4 regions of the Micromonospora sp. 4G55 genome follow, and region 1 is predicted to be linked to each of the others. Evidence: riboswitches for the same ligand, from Rfam matches in the RefSeq annotation. Region 1 holds a riboswitch; each other region holds the start of a gene.
What was found. A riboswitch is a leader RNA that binds a small molecule or an ion and turns the genes downstream of it on or off. The one in region 1 is predicted to bind cobalamin.
Positions count from the first base shown of each region.

Region 1 (3,201 bases):
CCGCTCGGTCGATACCTGCTGCTCCACCATCAACTTCTTCACCAACGCCTCCAGGCCCAGGCGTGGATCGCCGCTCATCCCGGTCTGGCCGCCACCGTCCTCGACCAGGACCAGGCCGTCACGCTAGGCCGCGACATCTTGGAGCCGCTGCTCGCCTCGGGAGGGCGGGGTTTCAGAATCGGACACCAAGGCGCAGGCCCGCCCAATGCTGAGATCGGATGGGATCAGGGCCGCGGGGGCCGGCGCCTGTGGGGGCATGCCATTTCACGCCAGGCCTTGGTGCCGGACAGTTCATCATTGCTGCAAGCGTGGGTGGTCCATCTCATTCCAGAACGCAAGCATGCGGTAGCGCCGTCGGGGATTGACAGATTCAGCCGGTCAAGTTGGGCCGTCTAGGCGGACGTGGAGGCGTCGACCGTCCGAGCTCAGGTGAAGGTGCGCTGCTGGGGCGACGTCAAAGCGCCACAGGCTGGATGGCGGTGCTTGTAGGGCGTGCACCATGGCGGCGCGCACGATGATGGGGTGGGTGACGGCCAGGACCCGCAGACCACTATCGATGTACGTGTCGAGCCAGCCGCCGATCCGGGTAATGAGCGTGGCTATCGTCTCGCCGCCGTGGGGTGCGGCGCGGGGGTCGGTCAGCCATGACCGCAGGCCGTCAGGGTCGTCGGCAGCGATCTCGGCAAGGGTACGGCCGGTCCACTGCCCGTAGTCGCCGTCGGCGAGGTCCGCCACGATCGTGGGGGTGCATCCGCTCACCATTTGCGCGGTCTCGACGGCTGCCTCCGCGGGGCTGCTGAGGCACGCGTCCGCCCTGTTGATGGCGGGGTTGCGGGCCAGGGCGAGGGCGGCGCGGCGGCCGCCCTCGTCCAGGCCGGTTTCTCCAGCGGCGAAGGTCGCGTGTCGTAGCGCGGGCGTGTGGGCGTGGGCGACGAGGCGCACGCTGGTTGTTGCCATGGCCCGAGGGCTAGTTCCTTGTCGGTCTGCCCGCCGACAGCGCTGCCTGCGGCGTTGCGACGTGGCAGCAGCGCCGCGAAGGCCAGTCCGGTGCCCGTCCACAGCACCAGTTGCGTGCCGAGCGAGGCGGCGCGGAAGTCCCACAGCAGCCTCGCGGGGAAGTCGCCGGGTACTTCGTTCACCGAGGGCAACGCCGCATAGGCGATTACGGTGACGGATAGGAACGCTGAGGCCGCGGCGGCGCTGCGCAGCGCCGCCGATGCGCGGACGGACTGGTACGCGAGCGCGCCAGCCCACACTGCGACCAGACCGAGGACAACCATGGCCAGGTAGCTGCCGGTCCGTTGGTTGATCGTGTCGGGATTGCCGACCGCGGGCGGGTTGGCCGGGTACTTGATGAACGGGAGGAGGACCACGCCGAGCAGCGCGGCGGCTGCCAATGCGATGGCGGCGTGGGCATCCTCGCGGATGCGCAGCCGCCGGCGCAGCAGCGCGTACGCCGTGGCGAGCAGCCCGCCCATCGCGGTGCCGAACAGGCCGGTGGCGAGGAACAACCCGCCGCGCTGGCCGTCGCGGCTGACCAAGTCATCAGCGTGATGATCGACGCCTGTCGGAGCGGTATGACTGGCCTGCTCTTCGATGGCGATGGCGGCCTCGACGGAGGGTTCCCCGACGAGATAGGCGAAGCCGCCCGCAAGCAGGCCAGCGATCAGGCCCGCCATCACACCCCGCAGGAGCAGCGCAGCGAAAGTAGGTGTGGTGTTGCCGGTGGTCAGTGGCACGGCACACCGAGCAGGTGGCGGCCGTCGTGCATCAGCTCGTGCAGGTACATGCCGCTGCGCGACACCGCGCCCTGGTCGAACGCGACGAGATAGGCCAGCAGGAGAAGCACGGCGACGACGGCCAGCGCCGTCCACCACAGCCGGGCGCCCACTGGCAACTGGAGAACGGGGCGAGCAGGGGTAGAGCTGGACATGCGACTAGAACCTCCTACGGGGATGACGCGTCCCCTTCGACAGGACTGCGACGACGGAGCGTCCTGGCTCGCGGCTCCCGCCGTGACGGGGGAGCCGCTTACAGTGGCGCGACCGCACCGGGCTTTCACCGGTTTCCCTCACACCGCCGCAGATGGCGATCTGACGCTAACGGTGGGGCACCGATCGGTCAACAGTCGACCGATGTGAGCAAGGTCGGCAAGTGAGTGGACGGTCGAGGACGGCGTGGCCCCTCCGGGACCTCGCAGGCTGCGTCGTGCGCCTCAGGTCATGCCGGCCCGCGGCCGACGAGCGCCCCGCAGTCTCTCCTTGACGGCTCGGATTTGCTGCCGCTGGCCCGCGGCGTTCCGGACCGGCGGCGGGGTGACGCAGTCTGCCCTGGTGATGTGGGCAGGGCCAGCCGGTGCGACGCGGGTGAATTCCCGCGCCGCGGCGGTGGCGGTCATGGTCGCGGTGTTTCTCGTGCTGCACGCTCTGCAGTGCGCCACCGGTCTGGACGCGCCCCGCCCAGCAGTGGCCCCCGTCGCGCATGCGCTGGCCGATACCGGCGCTGCCGGTGCCCCCGTGGCGCTCGTCGATGGCACGGACACGCCTGCTCCCGTCCTGACGCACGGGCATCACGAACCGGCGGATGACGGGGGTATCGCGGTGACCGCGTGCCTGATTCTGCTGGTAGCCGCTGGTGCCGTGCTGCTGGACGTCCTGCGCCGGTGGGTTTTGCGCGTCGCCGCCGGCCGGAAGTTGACGCCGCGGGTTCAGGGACGGCTCTCGGGCGGCTTTAGCTTGGCGCAGTTGTGCGTGCTGCGGACGTGATCAGGCGCTGAGGTTTCGGACCGGCGGCGTCGCCGGCTGGTACCGCCCGGTTCGAGGGCGGTTCGGGCCGGGTGGGGCCGCTCGCCTCGTTGATTTCCCGTCCGCGCCGTCCTGTTGGTACGGTGACGTACGCGGCGAGGGCACCACCAGGGTCGTGGCGCGGTTCGGTCCGCGGGACTGGCGCAGGCAGGGCAGCGACTACGTGATCCGCCATACGCTGCGCAACGTCGAGGGAGACATGTACGCCCGCGTACGTGGCACGACTCGCTGCGCCTGAGCGCCACCGACATCGCTGGCAACACGGTGACGCAGACGATCCAGCGGGCCTACCGCATCGCCTGACCCACGGCCGAGTCCGGGGCGGCTCCATGCCGGTGCCGCCCCGGACTGCGGCGTCCGCCGACCAGCCGAACGTTGGGCCCTGCGGCGGGCGGCG
Region 1 is NZ_JAEVHN010000131.1:7,155-10,355, reverse strand. It holds gene merB (organomercurial lyase) at 1-127, shown strand, start outside; gene JNW89_RS13740 (histidine phosphatase family protein) at 379-957, opposite strand; partial or broken gene JNW89_RS13735 (CbtA family protein) at 1,035-1,739, opposite strand; gene JNW89_RS13730 (CbtB-domain containing protein) at 1,730-1,933, opposite strand; cobalamin riboswitch at 1,971-2,113, opposite strand; gene JNW89_RS13725 (hypothetical protein) at 2,367-2,765, shown strand.

Region 2 (3,201 bases), on a different contig from region 1:
CCACGGTGGCCCCGACCCGAGCGGAACGGCCAGCGTGGTGGGCGGTGCGATGGGCGCGGCCAGCGCGGTCGGCGGCGCGATGACCGCGACCGGGCCGGGCAGCTCGGCCGGTACCCTGCCCCGCGCCGACTACCGGGCGCTGCCCCGGGTCACCTTCACCGACCCGGAGGTCGGCGCGGTCGGCCTCACCGAGCACCAGGCCCGCCAGCGCGGCATCAACGTGCAGGTCGGCTTCGCCCAGCTGTCGTCGTCCGCCCGGGGGTGGATCCACAAGGCCGGCAACGACGGCTTCATCAAGCTCGTCGCGGACGCGACCAGGGCGTGCTGGTCGGCGCCACCTCTGTCGGCCCGGCCGGCGGCGAGGTGCTGTCGGCGCTGGTGGTGGCGGTGCACGCGGCGGTGCCGTTGAGCCACCTCCGGCACATGATCTACGCGTACCCGACCTTCCACCGGGCGATCGAGGACGCCCTGCGCGACCTCAGCTGACGGCGCCGTGGCGGCCGGCGCCGGCGGCGAACCGGGCCGCGCCGGCCGCCGCGTCCGTCTCCAGCGACCGCATGCCGTACGCCAGCTCGGTGGCGAGCGCCTCCGGCTCGGTCAGGCCGGCGGTTCCGAGCACCGACGCGCGGTCGTTGCGCAGGCAGGTCTGCGGGTGGCGGGCGATCTCGGCGGCCAGCCGTTCGGCCTCCGCCCGCGCCTCACCCGGCGGGACCAGCCGGTTGACCAGCCCCATCGCGTACGCCTCCTCGGCGGGCACCGGGCGGCCGGTGAGGATCAGGTCCATCGCCCGGCTCTCCCCGATCAACCTCGGCAGCCGGACCGTCCCGCCGTCGATCAGTGGTACGCCCCAGCGCCGGCAGAACACCCCGAGCACCGCGTCGGACTCGGCGACCCGCAGGTCGCACCAGAGCGCCAGCTCCAGGCCGCCCGCCACGGCGTACCCGGAGATCGCGCGACGACCGGCTTGGACAGCGACATCCGGGTCGGACCCATCGGGCCGTCGCCGTCCGGCTCGACCCGGTTGCCGCTGGGCGTACCGATCGCCTTCAGGTCGGCGCCGGAGCAGAACGTGCCGCCGGCACCCCAGAGCACCGCCACCCGGGCCTCCGGGTCGGCCTCGAAGGCGCGGAACGCGTCGGCGACGCCCGCGCGGTGGGGCCGTCGACGGCGTTGCGCGACGCCGCCCGGTCGAGGATCACCGTGGTCACCGGTCCGTCGTGCGTGACGTGTACGGCCATCGGCACAGCATGCCGCCCGGCGGCGCCGGCACGCCAGGGCGTGCCGGCCAGGTTCTCCACCCGCGGTGGTGTGTCTCCCCGGCGGTCGGATCGACCCGGGAGTCCGTCACTCTGGGGTGCGGCAACCCGGGTGCGCATGCCCGTTCCGCCCGGCCGAGCCGCTAGCATCGCCGACGGCAACGATCATGCGAGGTGCCCCGCGTGCGCGGGGAGAATCGGGAAGCCGGTGCAAATCCGGCACGGGCCCGCCGCGGTGACCGGGGAGCCGCCGTCCACGCGCGAGAGCGCAGCCACTGGCCGTACGGCTGGGAAGGCGGGCGGCCAGGCGTCGATCCGGGAGTCCGAAGACCGGCCTCGCGTCGACCGCCCACCCGTTCGGGGTGGGCCTTGCGCAGCGGGAGCCTGCCGTGGACCTCTACACCGCCATCCACCGTCGCCGGGACGTCCGGGCCGAGTTCACCGGGGCACCGGTGCCGGACGACACCCTGCACCGCGTCCTCGACGCCGCGCACGCCGCGCCCAGCGTCGGCTACTCGCAGCCGTGGGACTTCGTCCTGGTCCGGGACGCCGGACTGCGCCGCCGCTTCCACGAGCACGTGCGGACGGAACGGGACACCTTCGCGGCCACCCTGTCCGACGAGGCGGCAGCACGGTTCGCCCGCATCAAGATCGACGGTGTGTTGGAGTCGACCCTGTCGATCGTGGTGACCTACGACCCGTCGCGGGGCGGACCGGCCGTGCTGGGCCGGCACGCCATCGCCGACGCCGGCCTCTACTCGGTCTGCCTGGCCATCCAGAACCTCTGGCTGGCCGCCACCGCCGAGGGCCTCGGCGTCGGCTGGGTCTCCTTCTACCGGGAGCCGTTCCTGGCCGACCTGCTGGGCATTCCCGCCGGCATCCGGCCGGTGGCCTGGCTCTGCGTCGGACCGGTGACGCACCTCGAGGAGGTGCCCGACCTGGCCCGGCACGGCTGGCGGCAGAAGCGCCCGTTGGCCGACGCCCTGCACACCGACCGGTGGACGGGCGGCCACTGAGCCGGGGCCAGCCGCGAGGCTGTCCCGTCGGCTCTCCGCAGCCTGGGCCGGCGGGCTACGGGGCGTGGGTGACCGTGGGCAGGCTGAGCCAGGAGGCCAGGGCCGCCAACTCGGCGTCCACCGCCGCGGTGACGGCCGGGTCGAACGGGACGTCCTGGTGGATGGCGTGCACCCGCAGGGCCCCGGCCCGGTGGTCGGCCGTGGCGTCCACCTTGCCGACGAGTCGGTCGTGGCGCAGCACGGGCAGCGCGAAGTAGCCCCAGCGGCGCTTCGCCTTCGGCAGGTACATCTCCAGGGCGTACTCGAAGTCGAAGAGCTCCCGGGTTCGCTTCCGGTCGTGGATCAGCCGGTCGAACGGCGACAGCAGCGCGGTGCGGCCGGCGAACGGCTGGCCGAGGGCTGCCGGGTCCACCCGCCACTCCCCGGCAGTGCCCTCGACCTGCGCCGGTTCGCCGGCCTCCCCGACGACCGACGCCCGGGCGATGCCCAGCGAACGCAACCGCCGCTCAGCACGCGTCCGCCGGGCCTCGTCCGCCGGGATCGCCGTCGTGCCGGCCGGGTACACCCGCTCGGCCAGGTCCCACCGGCGTTGCCGGCCGACCCGGTCGAAGACGGCGATCTCGCCCCGGGCGGCGAGGATCTCCAGCAACTGGGTGACGTTGCGGTTGTTCGTCCAACCGGTGGACGGCCACGGCACCACGCTGCGGTCCGGCACGTCCCGGGACAGCAGCGGGCCGGAGTCGCGCAGCAGGTCGAGCACGAACCGGTGGAACGTGGCGTTCGCCGCCAGCCAGGCGTGCTTGCGCGAGCCCTCCGGCGGCCACGCCGCCATCTCGGCGAGGTGCAGCCCGAGGTCCGCCGTCGGCCACACCATGGCCTGGTGCTCGAACAGGGTGCGGTCCCGCTCCACCGCCTGTCGCAGGTCCTCC
Region 2 is NZ_JAEVHN010000086.1:7,528-10,728, forward strand. It holds partial or broken gene JNW89_RS10450 (dihydrolipoyl dehydrogenase family protein) at 1-486, shown strand, start outside; partial or broken gene JNW89_RS10455 (crotonase/enoyl-CoA hydratase family protein) at 479-1,238, opposite strand; cobalamin riboswitch at 1,412-1,610, shown strand; gene bluB (5,6-dimethylbenzimidazole synthase) at 1,646-2,272, shown strand; gene JNW89_RS10465 (DNA glycosylase AlkZ-like family protein) at 2,328-3,201, opposite strand, start outside.
Region 2: linked by a shared signal. The riboswitch ahead of bluB (5,6-dimethylbenzimidazole synthase) and the one ahead of JNW89_RS13730 (CbtB-domain containing protein) in region 1 are both predicted to bind cobalamin.

Region 3 (3,201 bases), on a different contig from region 1:
GTACGGCCCGGTGCAGGTCCACGGCGGACGGCGGGAGCGGTACGTCCCGCAGCGGCGCCAGCAGCTTCTCCTCCATCACATCCCCTCTCCGGTGATCGCGTAGGCGTCCGTGCCGAGCAGCCGGCGCAGGCTGGCCAGGCCGTGCGAGGTCTGACTCTTGACCGTGCCGGCGGTGCAGCCGAGGATGGCGGCCACCTCGTCCACGGGCCGGTCGTGCAGGAAGCGCAGCACCAGCACGGCCCGCTGCCGGGGTGGCACCTGGGCGAGCGCGGCGTGCAGCAGTTCCCGGTCCTCCAGCGCGTCGCCGGTCGGGGCGGCCGCCGGCTCGGGTGGCGTGTCGACCAGGCGGACCCGGGACCAGAGCCGGCGCTTCTCGTCGAGGAAGACCCGGACCAGCACGGTACGCACGTACGCGTCGACGTTGTCCGCCTCGCGGGCCCGCCGCCAGCCGACGTAGAGCCGGGTGACGGCGGTCTGGACCAGATCGTCGCCACGGTGCGCGTCACCGGTCAGGTGGCAGGCGATCCGGCGCAGCGCCGGCAGCCGCGACGTGACGTACTCGACGTACTCCTGTTCCAGGTCCGCCCGCATCCACCCACCCCGTCCGTGAACGTTCACCCCGCTGACGGGGTCGGCCACCGTCCAGGTTGTACGCGGCGCAGATTTTCTCGGCGGCGCGACACGCCCACAGCATATGGTGTGTTGGCTTTTTGCGACCCACTACATCTAGGATCACTTTCACTGCTGGTGCGACCCCCCAGGGTCCGCCAGGCGTCGACGTCCGCCAGGCGTCGCGCCGAACAGGGAACCCGGTGCGAATCCGGGACTGCCCCGCAGCGGTGAGCGGGAACGACCGCCGTCACGAGCACTGGGCCCGACGGGGCCCGGGAAGCGACGGCCAGTAGGCGAACGCGCCGGACGCGTCTGCCCGCGAGTCCGAAGACCTGCCAGCAGGGCGTGCCCACCGGGCGCGCGGACCACCTCGGGGCCTCGTGGGAGGGCCGTCGAGCCGTACGGAGCACCGCCGGCACACCGACCGGCGGCGATCCGGCGTGCCGTCGTGCCCTCCCGCGGTCCACACCGACCACCCAGGAGAGCACGTGACGGCGTCATCCACCATCGCCCCACCCCCGGTCGGGGCACTGCGGGACCAGCTGCACCAGCACCACCACGACCTGCCCGACACCGACCCGGAGCGGATCCTCGCCCTGGTCTCCTCGGGGCGCACCGCCGGCGCGGACACCGACGAGCTGACCGGACTGGCCATCGCGGCGGCGGCCGGGCTCACCGCCGAGGAGCCCGGGTACGCCCGGCTGGCCGCCCGCCTGCTCGCCGGGCGGATCGCCGACGAGACCACCGACCAGGGCATCGACAGCTTCAGCGACAGCGTCGCCGCCGCGTACGCCGAAGGGTTGCTGGACCCGGGCTTCGCCGGCTTCGTCGCGACGCACGCCGCCGCCCTCGACGCGCTGGTCGACCACGCCGGCGACGACGCCTTCGAGTACTTCGGACTGCGCACCCTGCACGACCGCTACCTGCTGCGCCACCCGCGCACCCGGGCGGTGCTGGAACGGCCGCAGCACTTCTGGCTGCGGGTGGCCACCGGCCTGTCCGACACGGTGGAGCAGGCCGGCGAGCTGTACCGGCTGATGTCCCGGCTGGCCTACCTGCCCAGCTCGCCGACGCTGTTCAACGCCGGCGCCCGGCACCAGCAGCTCTCCTCCTGCTTCCTGGTCGACTCGCCCCGCGACGAGCTGGACTCGATCTACGAGCGCTACACGCAGGTGGCCAAGCTGTCCAAGTTCGCCGGTGGGATCGGCATCTCGTGGTCCCGGGTGCGCTCGCGGGGGTCGCTGATCCGGGGCACCAACGGCCGCTCCAACGGCATCGTGCCCTGGCTGCGCACCCTCGACGCCAGCGTGGCGGCGGTCAACCAGGGCGGCCGGCGCAAGGGCGCGGCCTGCGTCTACCTGGACACCTGGCACGCCGACATCGAGGAGTTCCTGGAGCTGAAGGACAACACCGGCGACGAGGCCCGGCGTACGCACAACCTGAACCTGGCCAACTGGGTGCCGGACGAGTTCATGCGCCGCGTCGAGGCGGACGCCGACTGGTCGCTGTTCGACCCGAAGGAGGTGCCGGAGCTGGTCGACCTGTGGGGCGCGGAGTTCGACGCCGCGTACCGGGCGGCGGAGGCCGCCGGCAAGGCGGTACGGACGCTGCCGGCCCGCACCCTGTACGGCCGGATGATGCGCACCCTGGCGCAGACCGGCAACGGCTGGATGACGTTCAAGGACGCGGCGAACCGCACCTGCAACCAGGTGGGCGCGGGCGGCGGCGTGGTGCACCACTCCAACCTCTGCACCGAGATCCTGGAGGTGACCAGCGACGACGAGACGGCGGTCTGCACGCTCGGCTCGGTCAACCTGGCCGCCCACCTGGTCGACGGTGGCATGGACTTCGCCGGGCTCGCCGCGACGGTCCGGCTGGCGGTGGGGGCGCTGGACCGGGCGATCGACCGGAACTGGTTCCCCACCGAGCAGGCGGCCACCGCGCACCGGCGGTGGCGGCCGCTGGGGCTGGGCGTGATGGGGCTGGCCGACGTCTTCGCCGCGCTGCGGCTGCCGTTCGACTCGCCGGGGGCGCTGACCCTGTCCACCCGGATCGCCGAGGAGATCGCCCTGGCCGCGTACGACGCCTCCGCCGACCTGGCGGCGGAGCGCGGCGCGCACCCGGCGTACCCGCTGACCCGGGCGGCCGGCGGGGTGCTGCACCCGGACCACTGGCCGGACGCGACCGAGCCGACCGGAGGCGTGGGCGGCGCTGCGGGAGAAGGTGGCCCGGCACGGGCTGCGCAACTCGCTGCTGGTGGCGATCGCGCCGACGGCCACCATCGCCTCGATCGCCGGCTGCGCCGAGTGCGTCGAGCCGCTGGTCTCCAACGTCTTCAAGCGGGAGACCCTTTCCGGGGAGTTCCTCCAGGTCAACCGGCATCTGGTCGCCGACCTGAAGCGGTTGGGCCAGTGGACCCCGCAGACCCGGGACGCGATCAAGCGGGCGGACGGCTCGGTGCAGGAGCTGGACCTGCCGGCGGAGCTGAAGGCGCTGCACCGCACCGCCTGGGAGCTGCCGCAGAAGGCGCTGATCGACCTGGCCGCCGCCCGCGCGCCGTACGTGGACCAGTCGCAGTCGCTCAACCTG
Region 3 is NZ_JAEVHN010000086.1:12,198-15,398, reverse strand. It holds gene JNW89_RS10480 (SigE family RNA polymerase sigma factor) at 76-591, opposite strand; cobalamin riboswitch at 800-946, shown strand; partial or broken gene JNW89_RS10475 (ribonucleoside-diphosphate reductase subunit alpha) at 1,119-3,201, shown strand, end outside.
Region 3: linked by a shared signal. The riboswitch ahead of JNW89_RS10475 (ribonucleoside-diphosphate reductase subunit alpha) and the one ahead of JNW89_RS13730 (CbtB-domain containing protein) in region 1 are both predicted to bind cobalamin.

Region 4 (3,201 bases), on a different contig from region 1:
GAGACGGGTCGGGTGCTGCGGTGGGATTTCGACACCGAGTCCGAAGCCCTCGCCATGATCCAGCGCCTTCTGACGCCGGCGGCAGTTGGCGCAAGCAAGACGGGGATGCCGCCTCGTTTCCACCCCAGTGACGGCCCAGGGCCCGGCCGGCGGTCGCATCCCCCATAGCGCCGCCGGGCCGGATCTGCGTGGTCAGGAGCTGCAGGCGTTGAGCATGCTCTGCAGCGCGCGGCTACCGTCTCTAACGATCATGTCGATCGAAGGGCATGCCTGTAAAGGGACGTCGTACAGCCATCGACTGTTCGGCATCTTCGAGCGCCGCCCGCCGCAGGGCCCAACGTTCGGCTGGTCGGCGGACGCCGCAGTCCGGGGCGGCACCGGCATGGAGCCGCCCCGGACTCGGCCGTGGGTCAGGCGATGCGGTAGGCCCGCTGGATCGTCTGCGTCACCGTGTTGCCAGCGATGTCGGTGGCGCTCAGGCGCAGCGAGTCGTGCCACGTACGCGGGCGTACATGTCTCCCTCGACGTTGCGCAGCGTATGGCGGATCACGTAGTCGCTGCCCTGCCTGCGCCAGTCCCGCGGACCGAACCGCGCCACGACCCTGGTGGTGCCCTCGCCGCGTACGTCACCGTACCAACAGGACGGCGCGGACGGGAAATCAACGAGGCGAGCGGCCCCACCCGGCCCGAACCGCCCTCGAACCGGGCGGTACCAGCCGGCGACGCCGCCGGTCCGAAACCTCAGCGCCTGATCACGTCCGCAGCACGCACAACTGCGCCAAGCTAAAGCCGCCCGAGAGCCGTCCCTGAACCCGCGGCGTCAACTTCCGGCCGGCGGCGACGCGCAAAACCCACCGGCGCAGGACGTCCAGCAGCACGGCACCAGCGGCTACCAGCAGAATCAGGCACGCGGTCACCGCGATACCCCCGTCATCCGCCGGTTCGTGATGCCCGTGCGTCAGGACGGGAGCAGGCGTGTCCGTGCCATCGACGAGCGCCACGGGGGCACCGGCAGCGCCGGTATCGGCCAGCGCATGCGCGACGGGGGCCACTGCTGGGCGGGGCGCGTCCAGACCGGTGGCGCACTGCAGAGCGTGCAGCACGAGAAACACCGCGACCATGACCGCCACCGCCGCGGCGCGGGAATTCACCCGCGTCGCACCGGCTGGCCCTGCCCACATCACCAGGGCAGACTGCGTCACCCCGCCGCCGGTCCGGAACGCCGCGGGCCAGCGGCAGCAAATCCGAGCCGTCAAGGAGAGACTGCGGGGCGCTCGTCGGCCGCGGGCCGGCATGACCTGAGGCGCACGACGCAGCCTGCGAGGTCCCGGAGGGGCCACGCCGTCCTCGACCGTCCACTCACTTGCCGACCTTGCTCACATCGGTCGACTGTTGACCGATCGGTGCCCCACCGTTAGCGTCAGATCGCCATCTGCGGCGGTGTGAGGGAAACCGGTGAAAGCCCGGTGCGGTCGCGCCACTGTAAGCGGCTCCCCCGTCACGGCGGGAGCCGCGAGCCAGGACGCTCCGTCGTCGCAGTCCTGTCGAAGGGGACGCGTCATCCCCGTAGGAGGTTCTAGTCGCATGTCCAGCTCTACCCCTGCTCGCCCCGTTCTCCAGTTGCCAGTGGGCGCCCGGCTGTGGTGGACGGCGCTGGCCGTCGTCGCCGTGCTTCTCCTGCTGGCCTATCTCGTCGCGTTCGACCAGGGCGCGGTGTCGCGCAGCGGCATGTACCTGCACGAGCTGATGCACGACGGCCGCCACCTGCTCGGTGTGCCGTGCCACTGACCACCGGCAACACCACACCTACTTTCGCTGCGCTGCTCCTGCGGGGTGTGATGGCGGGCCTGATCGCTGGCCTGCTTGCGGGCGGCTTCGCCTATCTCGTCGGGGAACCCTCCGTCGAGGCCGCCATCGCCATCGAAGAGCAGGCCAGTCATACCGCTCCGACAGGCGTCGATCATCACGCTGATGACTTGGTCAGCCGCGACGGCCAGCGCGGCGGGTTGTTCCTCGCCACCGGCCTGTTCGGCACCGCGATGGGCGGGCTGCTCGCCACGGCGTACGCGCTGCTGCGCCGGCGGCTGCGCATCCGCGAGGATGCCCACGCCGCCATCGCATTGGCAGCCGCCGCGCTGCTCGGCGTGGTCCTCCTCCCGTTCATCAAGTACCCGGCCAACCCGCCCGCGGTCGGCAATCCCGACACGATCAACCAACGGACCGGCAGCTACCTGGCCATGGTTGTCCTCGGTCTGGTCGCAGTGTGGGCTGGCGCGCTCGCGTACCAGTCCGTCCGCGCATCGGCGGCGCTGCGCAGCGCCGCCGCGGCCTCAGCGTTCCTATCCGTCACCGTAATCGCCTATGCGGCGTTGCCCTCGGTGAACGAAGTACCCGGCGACTTCCCCGCGAGGCTGCTGTGGGACTTCCGCGCCGCCTCGCTCGGCACGCAACTGGTGCTGTGGACGGGCACCGGACTGGCCTTCGCGGCGCTGCTGCCACGTCGCAACGCCGCAGGCAGCGCTGTCGGCGGGCAGACCGACAAGGAACTAGCCCTCGGGCCATGGCAACAACCAGCGTGCGCCTCGTCGCCCACGCCCACACGCCCGCGCTACGACACGCGACCTTCGCCGCTGGAGAAACCGGCCTGGACGAGGGCGGCCGCCGCGCCGCCCTCGCCCTGGCCCGCAACCCCGCCATCAACAGGGCGGACGCGTGCCTCAGCAGCCCCGCGGAGGCAGCCGTCGAGACCGCGCAAATGGTGAGCGGATGCACCCCCACGATCGTGGCGGACCTCGCCGACGGCGACTACGGGCAGTGGACCGGCCGTACCCTTGCCGAGATCGCTGCCGACGACCCTGACGGCCTGCGGTCATGGCTGACCGACCCCCGCGCCGCACCCCACGGCGGCGAGACGATAGCCACGCTCATTACCCGGATCGGCGGCTGGCTCGACACGTACATCGATAGTGGTCTGCGGGTCCTGGCCGTCACCCACCCCATCATCGTGCGCGCCGCCATGGTGCACGCCCTACAAGCACCGCCATCCAGCCTGTGGCGCTTTGACGTCGCCCCAGCAGCGCACCTTCACCTGAGCTCGGACGGTCGACGCCTCCACGTCCGCCTAGACGGCCCAACTTGACCGGCTGAATCTGTCAATCCCCGACGGCGCTACCGCATGCTTGCGTTCTGGAATGAGATGGA
Region 4 is NZ_JAEVHN010000128.1:8,765-11,965, forward strand. It holds gene JNW89_RS13565 (hypothetical protein) at 753-1,151, opposite strand; cobalamin riboswitch at 1,405-1,547, shown strand; gene JNW89_RS13570 (CbtB-domain containing protein) at 1,585-1,788, shown strand; partial or broken gene JNW89_RS13575 (CbtA family protein) at 1,779-2,483, shown strand; gene JNW89_RS13580 (histidine phosphatase family protein) at 2,561-3,139, shown strand.
Region 4: linked by a shared signal. The riboswitch ahead of JNW89_RS13570 (CbtB-domain containing protein) and the one ahead of JNW89_RS13730 (CbtB-domain containing protein) in region 1 are both predicted to bind cobalamin.